DNA from 3 places in the Paenibacillus sp. FSL P2-0121 genome. Region 2 is predicted to be linked to each of the others. Evidence: predicted binding sites of a transcription regulator. Region 2 holds the regulator's gene; each other region holds the start of a gene.
What was found. The regulator LexA, encoded in region 2, represses DNA repair genes until DNA is damaged. The targets are predictions, from matches to a motif close to CGAACATATGTTCG.
Positions count from the first base shown of each region.

Region 1 (3,134 bases), 1.5 Mb from region 2:
GAAACTGAGGATGGTTCACTACAGACCTTACCAGTTAATAAGAGCGGCAAACATGTAACGTTCCCTTATTGGGACGGTGCGACAGTGCTGGAATGCTTCTCGCATACGGGCAGCTTCACGCTGCATGCCTGCAAGTATGGCGCGAAAAAAGTAACCTGCCTTGATGTTTCAGCACACGCCATTGAGAGTGCCAAAGTGAATGTGGAGCTGAACGGCTTTAGCGATCGTGTTGAATTCGTAGTGGATGATGCTTTTGCATATCTACGGAATCAGGTTAAAGGACTAGAGGAACGTTCTGAACGGGCGACAGTTGCAAGTGGAACAGAGACGGCAGCAGCTGCTGCAAATCCTAAAACCGGAGGCAAAACAGCCAAAACCGACACATCCAAGCCGATGACAGCAGGTGGAGGAAGAACTTGGGATGTAGTCATCCTGGACCCTCCGGCGTTTGCCAAAACCAAAAGTGCAGTAGCTGGCGCTTGTCGTGGTTACAAGGATATCAATCTGCACGGGATGAAGCTGGTGAACGAAGGCGGCTATTTGGTTACCGCAAGCTGTTCTTACCATATGCAGCCAGATCTGTTCCTCGAAACGATTGCCGATGCGGCTAAAGATGCTGGCAAGGTGCTGAGACTTGTGGAATGGCGGGCCGCAGGCAAAGACCACCCACAAATACTTGGCGTTAACGAAGGACACTATCTGAAGTTTGCGATTTTTGAAGTGCGGAGTAAAAAATAAGCCTGAAGGTCAAAAAGGTTTACAGTGCCAAGTAACAAGTAGGATAAACGGGCTGGACGTAGGGTGGTCGTGAGTCGACTGTAATGCAAGGAGTTGCTAACGGACTCAGATGACTCTATTTAGCGCAAACAGGCTATTATTGAATTCTTACGGACCCCAAAGGCGCTATTGCCCCAAAAACACCCGTAATGTCACACATTTTCGAAGAATAGCGTCAGTGGGGTCCGAAAAGCTGCCATAACAGCACTGAATCCACGAATAACGGCTCCTGGGTCCGTAAGTAATTAATGAAACAAGCCGAGCCGAAATGTTGAATGTTAAATTCGGAATACTAAATGGTAAACAACGAATGATGCTTATTGAATTATGATATGCGGAATGCGGATTACAAAACGATCGGTGTAGAGTGCTAATGTTGAGTGCGGGGTGTTGAGTATTGAACGCCGAACGCTGAACAGTCTAACATTGACCCTATGCTCTGACATTGGCAGCTCCAATCTAACGTTGCACATCTGGCATTAAAAACAAACTAAACACTCTAAAAAGCAAGCCGCCAAAATCCGGAGGTTTGCTTTTTTTATTTGTACTCGTAGCTGTTTATCCTTTGTAAAACATTAGAAAATACTAGCAAACACATGTTCCGATTAGTGTGGTTATGATATACTGAGGGGACGAGGAATCACTGAACTTTTTTAATTGGAGTGTAATCAATGGGTGGATATTTCACCCTGTATTCTATATATTTTCTCCGCTACGGAAGGAGTTTATCATTTATGCCGGTAACCTTTTTACTAGGCCGCTCGGGCAGTGGCAAGACAACAAAAATATGGGAATCTATCTCTTCTTCCTTAGAAAAGGAACCGCTTGGTGCGCCGATTATTATTCTTGTGCCAGAGCAAGGTTCTTTTGGAGCAGAACGGGGGCTTCTGACCGTAGGGAATGTGAAGGGAAGCCTTCGGGCGCAGACACTGAGTTTTTCGCGGCTTGCCTATCGTGTGAAGCAGGAAACTGGTGGCAGTGCAAGTCTGCCAATCAGTGAAGAAGGTAAGAAAATGTTAATTTACAAAATCATCAGTCGCCGCAAAGAGGAACTGAAATTATTCGGTGCCTCAGCAGACAGACCGGGTTTTGTGGAACGTCTGAACCAACTGCACACGGAGATGAAACGTTGCTGTTTGGGTTCCACTGATTTAGAGGAACAGCTGTCCGCTATGCGAGGAGCTATTGCAAGAAGTCCTATTCTTGAGGGTAAGCTGGATGATTTGCAGCTGGTATTTAGCGATTTAGAGAAGGAAATGTCCCGTCTTTATATCGATGAAGAGGATCGTTTAGCAGAACTGGCTGAGCATATTCCAGATTCCTCCTACATTCGCGGGGCAGAGATTTGGGTAGATGGGTTCCATGGATTTACTCCGCAGGAATTCGTAGTGCTTCGAGAATTGATGCAGCAAGCTTCGAAGCTGACGGTTTCGCTTACAATTGATCGTCCTTACCCCTATGGAGATCAGTTGAATGAGCTTGAATTGTTTCACCCAACTGCGGTTACTTACATTAAACTGCGTGGAATTGCTGAAGAGCTGGGCATTGATGTATGGGACGAGCTGCTGGAGCCAATGGTTCTTCCACGTTTTGAAGAAAGTCCAGTACTTGCTCACCTTGAACGGGGATATGATCGCCGGAAGGCTTGGATAGGTGCGGATGAACTTGCAAGAGAGGCTATATCCATAGGCGCCGCAGTTTCGCACAGAGCAGAGGTTGAGGGAGCCCTGCGCGAAATGACTAGACTGGCGCGGGATGAAGGTGCAAAATATGGCGAAATGGCCGTATTGATGCGCAATATTGGCGATTACGAGCAGCTGGTTCAGCCGTTGTTCCAAGATTATGGAGTGCCATTTTTTCTGGACCAGAAGGTGAATGAGCTGCATCATCCGCTAGTGGAGTTTATACGTTCCGCATTGGATGTAGTGCGTCGTCGCTGGCGTTATGAGGATGTATTCCGTTGCGTAAAGACGGAGCTTCTGCTTCCGCTAGACGGTAGTATTACGCGTGATGATATGGATGCTTTAGAAAACTATGTGCTGGCTTGTGGGATTCAGGGGTACCGCTGGACAGATGGCCGCTCCTGGAAAGGTATTCCTAGCTTGTCGCTGGAAGGCGGCAGACAGATGGATGATGAACTGCTTGCTACTATGGAACGATGCCGTGCTAGTATAACAGGTCCATTATTTGCTTTTGAGAAACGAATCCAGAAAAGCCGAAGCGGCCTTGAACTATGTACGGCAATGTATAAGCTGCTTGAAGAGACGGATGTTGCACGGAAGCTGGAGAAACTCAGTGTTAAGTCTATGGAGAAGGGCCAACCCGAGAAGGCTAGGGAACATAGCCAGTTGTGGGGT
Region 1 is NZ_CP150245.1:5,398,842-5,401,975, reverse strand. It holds gene MKY54_RS23890 (class I SAM-dependent rRNA methyltransferase) at 1-738, shown strand, start outside; gene addB (helicase-exonuclease AddAB subunit AddB) at 1,512-3,134, shown strand, end outside.
Region 1: the regulator LexA is predicted to act here: its motif matches at 1,367-1,380, upstream of addB (helicase-exonuclease AddAB subunit AddB).

Region 2 (3,134 bases):
CGATCATCCCACAGCAATGTATCATCAAGGTCAAATAGTACAGCAGAAATTGGCATTACAGGTCTCCCTCTCCCTTTAACTGGTCTAGTTCTATTCGTGAACTACTTCAATGTTGTGAGCTTTAGCAAATGCTTCTAATCGTGTACTCATCGCATTAGTATCATAGCGATTCATAAGTTTTGTGAAAATCCATTTCGTACGTTTCCCTTTATGCTTAATGACTACAGCTCCACGCGAAAGGGTGATTTTCTCAATATCTGCAGCTGGAAGTCCGCGTTCGCGATTGAATTTAATAGTGGACAGTCTTGCTTTTTCCACCTTTAAGTACGGACGACGGAAGAACAATAGCGCTGCCAGCAAATAGTACAGTACTACTCCCAGCCAATTAGCCAGCATGCCATTACCTTTGGCCTGATCAATAGAACCAACTACCCAAAACATAGTGCCAAGTATCACTAACACTACCGGAAATGCAATGTTGCGACCTTTAAAGACTTCGGCATTCTGGGTAGGAGATTTAGAGGCATAAATCGTATCCTTGCCTTGTTTCTTTCTTTGCTTGTTGATTTGCTGTGTGTTGCGTTGAACCATTCTTTCCCAAGAACGGGCCATGTGCGTTCCCCCTAGTCATCCTGAAATATCTATGAAAAGGAACAGCGAGCTAATGTTTAAGCCCCTTGTTACCTTGTTCATGCTCATCGTTATCTACTACTTCAATAGTATTTAATTGTGCTCGGAAGTTATTACGGATATTCCCCAGGTAAATTTCACGAAGCTTGGCGCGTTCCGCCACTTCCTCTTGATTAAGGCCTACGCTCTTCTGTTTGCGTGCCAATTCGTTAATTCGCGCGACCAACTCATCAATATTCAATACTTTCCCTCCCCCTATAAATTAATTCTAACTCTGCCATGAGAAAAAGAGCTTGTCAAGGTCTACTCCCTGCAAGCTCTACTGGTCATTCTATTATGTTCTCAGAAAATTAATAAATAGGTAAAGTAAGTATGTCTCCAGCGTTAATTTGACTACTCTTAATCCCACTTGAACGTTTAATTCCTTCTATATAAACAACTGTCTTCATATCAGCTGGTTTATTCTTAAGGGCAATACTCCATAGTGTATCTCCACGTTCAACCACAATCCGCTTCTCTTCCTTCATTATAGTCGTCGATCCTGCAAATACATTTCCCACTACTGTTAGGCCAGATAATACTAGCACGAAAATCAATATTAACTTAATAAAGAAATCTTGACGGAACAACGAAATCATCCCTCCAAGCAAACGTTCCGTTATCTCTTTCACCTTAGCGGAATTACGGGCAACGTCATTATGTCCTATAGATTCAACCACTGGGGCCTTATCGTAGATGCTGCGGTATGTACTGTATTTTAGCATAATCATCATCCTCCAAACACTTGTTCTTACTTTCGATTTTATAATAACACGAACATGTGTTTTGTTCAATACTATTTCAGAACAATTGTTCTCTTTTTTTCGAGAGACTCAAGCGGTTCATTTTATTATCATTTGTCTACCATTTTTTAACTCTAGCAGATTAATATTTATAATAGTTAGAACTTATGTTTGTGCGAACGGTAGTTCTATGTTATAATTTTCCCAAACATTACTATATGGGGTTGATTCCAATGTCAAAGATTTCAAGTCGCCAGCTGGCGATCCTGGAATTTATACGAAGCGAAGTCCGCAGCAAGGGTTATCCACCTTCCGTCCGGGAAATTGGAGAAGCTGTTGGCCTTGCTTCCAGCTCCACAGTTCACGGTCATTTGGACCGGCTTGAGAAAAAGGGACTTATTCGTCGAGATCCAACGAAGCCACGTGCAATAGAATTACTAGGCCAAGAGGATTCAGAGAATGTTCACCAATTCGCGCAGACCATCTCACGGATTCCTGTCGTAGGTAAAGTTACCGCCGGGGTACCTATCACTGCTACAGAGAATATCGAAGACTACTTCCCACTTCCTACTCACTATGTAGGTGACAACAAAGTATTTATGCTGTCTGTCATGGGTGATAGTATGGTGGACGCAGGCATTATGAATGGTGACTATGTGATTGTTCGCCAACAACAAACAGCGGACAACGGAGATATCGTTGTAGCCATGACCGAAGAAGATGAAGCAACCGTTAAGACCTTTTACAAGGAACGTGATCATATACGGCTTCAGCCGGAGAATCCAGCTTATGAGCCGCTTCGCCTTAATCGCGTAACTATTCTCGGAAGAGTCATCGGATTGTTTCGAGATATCCACTAAGTATGCACTTCTAACATAAAAGGCTGTTCCGCATATGCGGAACAGCCTTTTTTCTACGTTTTTTTTGCTTTTCCAACCACTTACGAACATTTGTTCCCAATGGCTAAAATGGCCATTTTCTATGAATAACCCTTTAGGCGTTCTGCTCATATCCTAATTAGGAAGGAGTGTTGCGTATAATGCCCAACTACCGAATTATTGTAGATCTGACCCAACGAATGTTATATCTTCTGGACAATGATATTGTGATTAGAGGTTACCCTGTCGGCATCGGTAAGATGTTAACCCAATCCCCAGTGGGTGAATTCACTATTATTAACAAACAACCCGACCCAGGGGGTCCCTTCGGTGTGTTTTGGATGGGACTGTCTAAACCACACTACGGAATTCATGGAAACAATGACCCTTCCTCCATTGGGAAAGAGGTGTCCCACGGCTGCATCCGGATGTACAACGAGGATGTGTTAGCACTCGCTGCTATTGTCCCTATAGGCACACGAGTAACGATAAGAAATTAAATTCGAATGGAGGCTCGGCAACCCCCAAATCACATTAAAAAATGGGGGTCATTACATAAGTAAGTATTTTTTCATTAGCATACTAGGAGTTTGGTGATTATATGTCGAATATTGTTAACAGGATTGCAAATTGAAAAGGATGTGTTTAGTTTGAATAATTCAAAAATTAGAACCCTCGTCGATTTTAAAGTCGATGCACTGGGTAAGCTGTCCGGTTTACTTTTAAATGATGAACAAGCTAGTGGAAAAAAAGTGAATTTGCTCACCTCTTTTGGCAGCATTCAGGGAATCGTCTCTCCAACCGTCTCCAACAAAGAGGATGTATTTGATTTAAAATCTTTGAT
Region 2 is NZ_CP150245.1:3,946,746-3,949,879, forward strand. It holds gene MKY54_RS17480 (HAD family hydrolase) at 1-56, opposite strand, end outside; gene MKY54_RS17485 (hypothetical protein) at 91-612, opposite strand; gene MKY54_RS17490 (DUF896 domain-containing protein) at 662-871, opposite strand; gene MKY54_RS17495 (LysM peptidoglycan-binding domain-containing protein) at 981-1,394, opposite strand; gene lexA (transcriptional repressor LexA) at 1,646-2,272, shown strand; gene MKY54_RS17505 (L,D-transpeptidase) at 2,452-2,790, shown strand; gene MKY54_RS17510 (hypothetical protein) at 2,941-3,134, shown strand, end outside.

Region 3 (3,134 bases), 1.3 Mb from region 2:
GCAGCCGCAATAAGCGTCTGATCCTCAATGGTAATTATGTACTCCATATCCAGTTCCGTCCTCCTTTATTTTACCTAATTATATTAAATCGCACTGAATTATGATATAAGATATACTATTTTAAGTGCCAAAAAAGGAGGAGCAGAATTGAAAGTAAAAAAATGGATCTCCAGTCTCATCATTGTTGCATTACTTGCTTTGGCTAGTTACTGGTTTGAACAAAACGGAGAGCCTACAGACCCCTCGTCTCCATCCGATTCGAGTGTTGTTCAGCTAACCTTCCCATCAGACCGCTATCCTGAGACCGCCAAACATATTCAGGATGCCATTGCGAAAGGTGAATCCGCCACATGTACGATTAACCGAGAGCAGGCTGAAGAGAACCGTAAAGAGTCCTTAAAAGGGATTCCCACTAAAAAGGGGTATGACCGGGATGAATGGCCAATGGCTATGTGTAAGGAAGGCGGCGTTGGTGCCGACATTGAATACATAACGCCAAGCGATAACCGCGGGGCAGGAAGCTGGGTTGGCAATCAGCTGGAGGATTATGCAGACGGAACCCGGGTAGAATTTATGTTTAAATAACGGTCTGTCTGACCAGCCCCAGGCAACAGAATAGCCCCACCTGGCATTCGCCAGATGGGGCTACACTGCACATCAGCTAACTTAGAATAAGCAAGCTTTAGTGATGATAACCAGCAAGATGAAAAGTACCAGAATTGCTCCTGTTGAAGTCCAAGGACTACACACCGGACCTACTGATGCTGGACTTACTACCGGACCTACGTTACAACCACAACCATGTTCCATTCCCATTTTCAATTCCTCCTAATGATTAATGACTACAGCACAAGATATGTAAAAAGGAGATAAGCCGTTTGGGCGAATTGGCAAACAAATGCCAATCACCTAATGAATTGAAGGTGGACAGTCGATAAACAGGATATACACAAAGGAGGTGCAATATGGATATAGCTGCATTATCAATGGCAATGAGCCAAGCATCCTTAGCTCAAAATGTTGGGATACAGGTCATGAATATTGCCAAGAATCAGGCTGAAACCCAGAGCCAAACCATGGTGGAAATGCTGGGCAAAAGCGTTGCTCCTAATTTGGGAAAAACACTTGATATTAGTGTGTAATTGCTTTATGCTAAGGATACATGAGAACGAATGTTCCTGTGTATCCTTAGACTTTTTTTACTCTACATAGCCCTTCGGGCTTTTCTTTTGCGCATTTATGCGAACATACGATCCCATTAGTGATTTATTAGTGATTTATTAGTGATTTTAAACGAGGTGAATAAGTTGGAGAACATGAAATCATATTATCAAATGACTGTGCTTGAGAAATGGACGGAGGATTTATACAAGCGATTAAATCTTCATCAGCCTTCACAAATTTCAATATCGTATATTGCAGAGCGGCTTAATATCTGGGTTCATTATTTGGATGTGAGAAGCAAGAGCATTGAAGCGTCTGCAGGGATGTACAGCCTGTTTATCGACAACCGCCTTCCAGCCAATCTTCAACGGCTAGAGTTTCTTCATGAACTGTGTCACCTCCTTCGCCATGGCAGTGATAATCAGACCTTGATGCCAGAGCATTTCACGCGGGCACAGGAGGATGAATCCGAGCGGTTTATCTTGTATGCGGCGATGCCTTACTCCATGATCTCCCGCATGACATTGCCTGAGCAACGAGAGGATGCCATCTCCTATCTCGCAGCAGAATTTCAAGTTCCTGCCGAGCTGGCCTTACAGCGGATTGATCAGATCCAAAGACGTGTGTTCCAAGGGCAATTATTGGCCGTGATGGGAAGAAACGAAGAACGACTGACACATATTCGCAACGGATCACGGAGATAATAAGCTTAGTTGCAATAGTGCTCTGCATATTCATTTATGGTGGAATTTCTCGTGAGGGGGAACGACATGGAAGCCATTAAAGTAATTGAATTATTACTGACTCATCCGGATTATAATGTAGATGCAGTACACCCCGAAATCCCGGATTTCGTGGGCATTGAGACGATTGAGGTGGATCACGAAACGGGGACCTTCTCCATTTTATTGCAAGAACCCAAAGAGGACTAAAAGAGAATCATTATTCTTCATAAGTTAAAAGGCAGCAAATATAGTATGTCCCGGCAATTCTTCGTTCGCTTATGCCTGGATTACTATTGTTATTTGCTGCCTTTTTGTATAATCTGTTATGCAGATACAAACTGTATCACCAATAAGAACTAGAATAATGAATACACCGACAAAACCCCATATTAAAAACCATTAGATTTCCACCCCCGGCAGCCTTGGACTTACCTTGTTCTCCAACATCTTAATTCGCTGCTCCAGTATTTTCTCTTCCTCCTGCGTCATATATCTATGAATGACATACCAGTCTCAGTATATTATCTTATACTATATACAAATTATTTATATGGAGGGAATTAATGAAGAAAAAAACAAAACTAATCTTCATCGTTCTAATCCTTTTAATCTATGGAATAACATCCTTAGCCCTCCACTCCTTCCAAAATCATATGAACAGAGAAGTCATTCATTATCTAGTAGAGACGAGAAATTATAAGAAAGAAGATTTTGATAAAGTATACACCCAGATTGCCAAAGCTCCCCTCGTAAGTACCACGGTGATTTTTGCAGACGAACCCTACGCAAGATACTTTTATCGAAAAGAAAATGGAAGGATCTTTCAATACAGCAGGGCTCCTGTTAAAGGTAATGATCCTAGCTATACATATAAACATATCGAGGAGAATCTCCCGTGAAGGAGTTGCCCTATAAAAAAGACGCGTTTGTCCAGCAGTCAGCACTTGGCTGCTTGGGCAAACGCGTTTTTTTGATCTTCCCTGCTCTAAATAGGTAAACATCGTTTGCGTAGACAGGTGATGGTAGAGGGTTCAGGACATGTGCCGATGTACTTGATTAAAGAGAGTATGGATAAGCAACTTGAAACTTGTAACGAAGCCCCTTTTTATACATTAGGTCCACTGACTACAGATAACATTGGCGTGGTTCTTAGCAGCTATCGGACACAGTTGATCTTATGCGCGGTATAACCCTCCATTTCAAAGTGTAGCGGACCCCATAGCCTTTATTGGCATGAAAAACACC
Region 3 is NZ_CP150245.1:5,271,610-5,274,743, forward strand. It holds gene MKY54_RS23310 (cytidine deaminase) at 1-47, opposite strand, end outside; gene MKY54_RS23315 (NucA/NucB deoxyribonuclease domain-containing protein) at 148-585, shown strand; gene MKY54_RS23320 (hypothetical protein) at 667-816, opposite strand; gene MKY54_RS23325 (YjfB family protein) at 966-1,142, shown strand; gene MKY54_RS23330 (ImmA/IrrE family metallo-endopeptidase) at 1,317-1,868, shown strand; gene MKY54_RS23335 (hypothetical protein) at 1,935-2,096, shown strand; gene MKY54_RS23340 (DUF3139 domain-containing protein) at 2,453-2,788, shown strand; partial or broken gene MKY54_RS23345 (phosphomethylpyrimidine synthase ThiC) at 2,885-3,022, shown strand.
Region 3: the regulator LexA is predicted to act here: its motif matches at 1,243-1,256, upstream of MKY54_RS23330 (ImmA/IrrE family metallo-endopeptidase).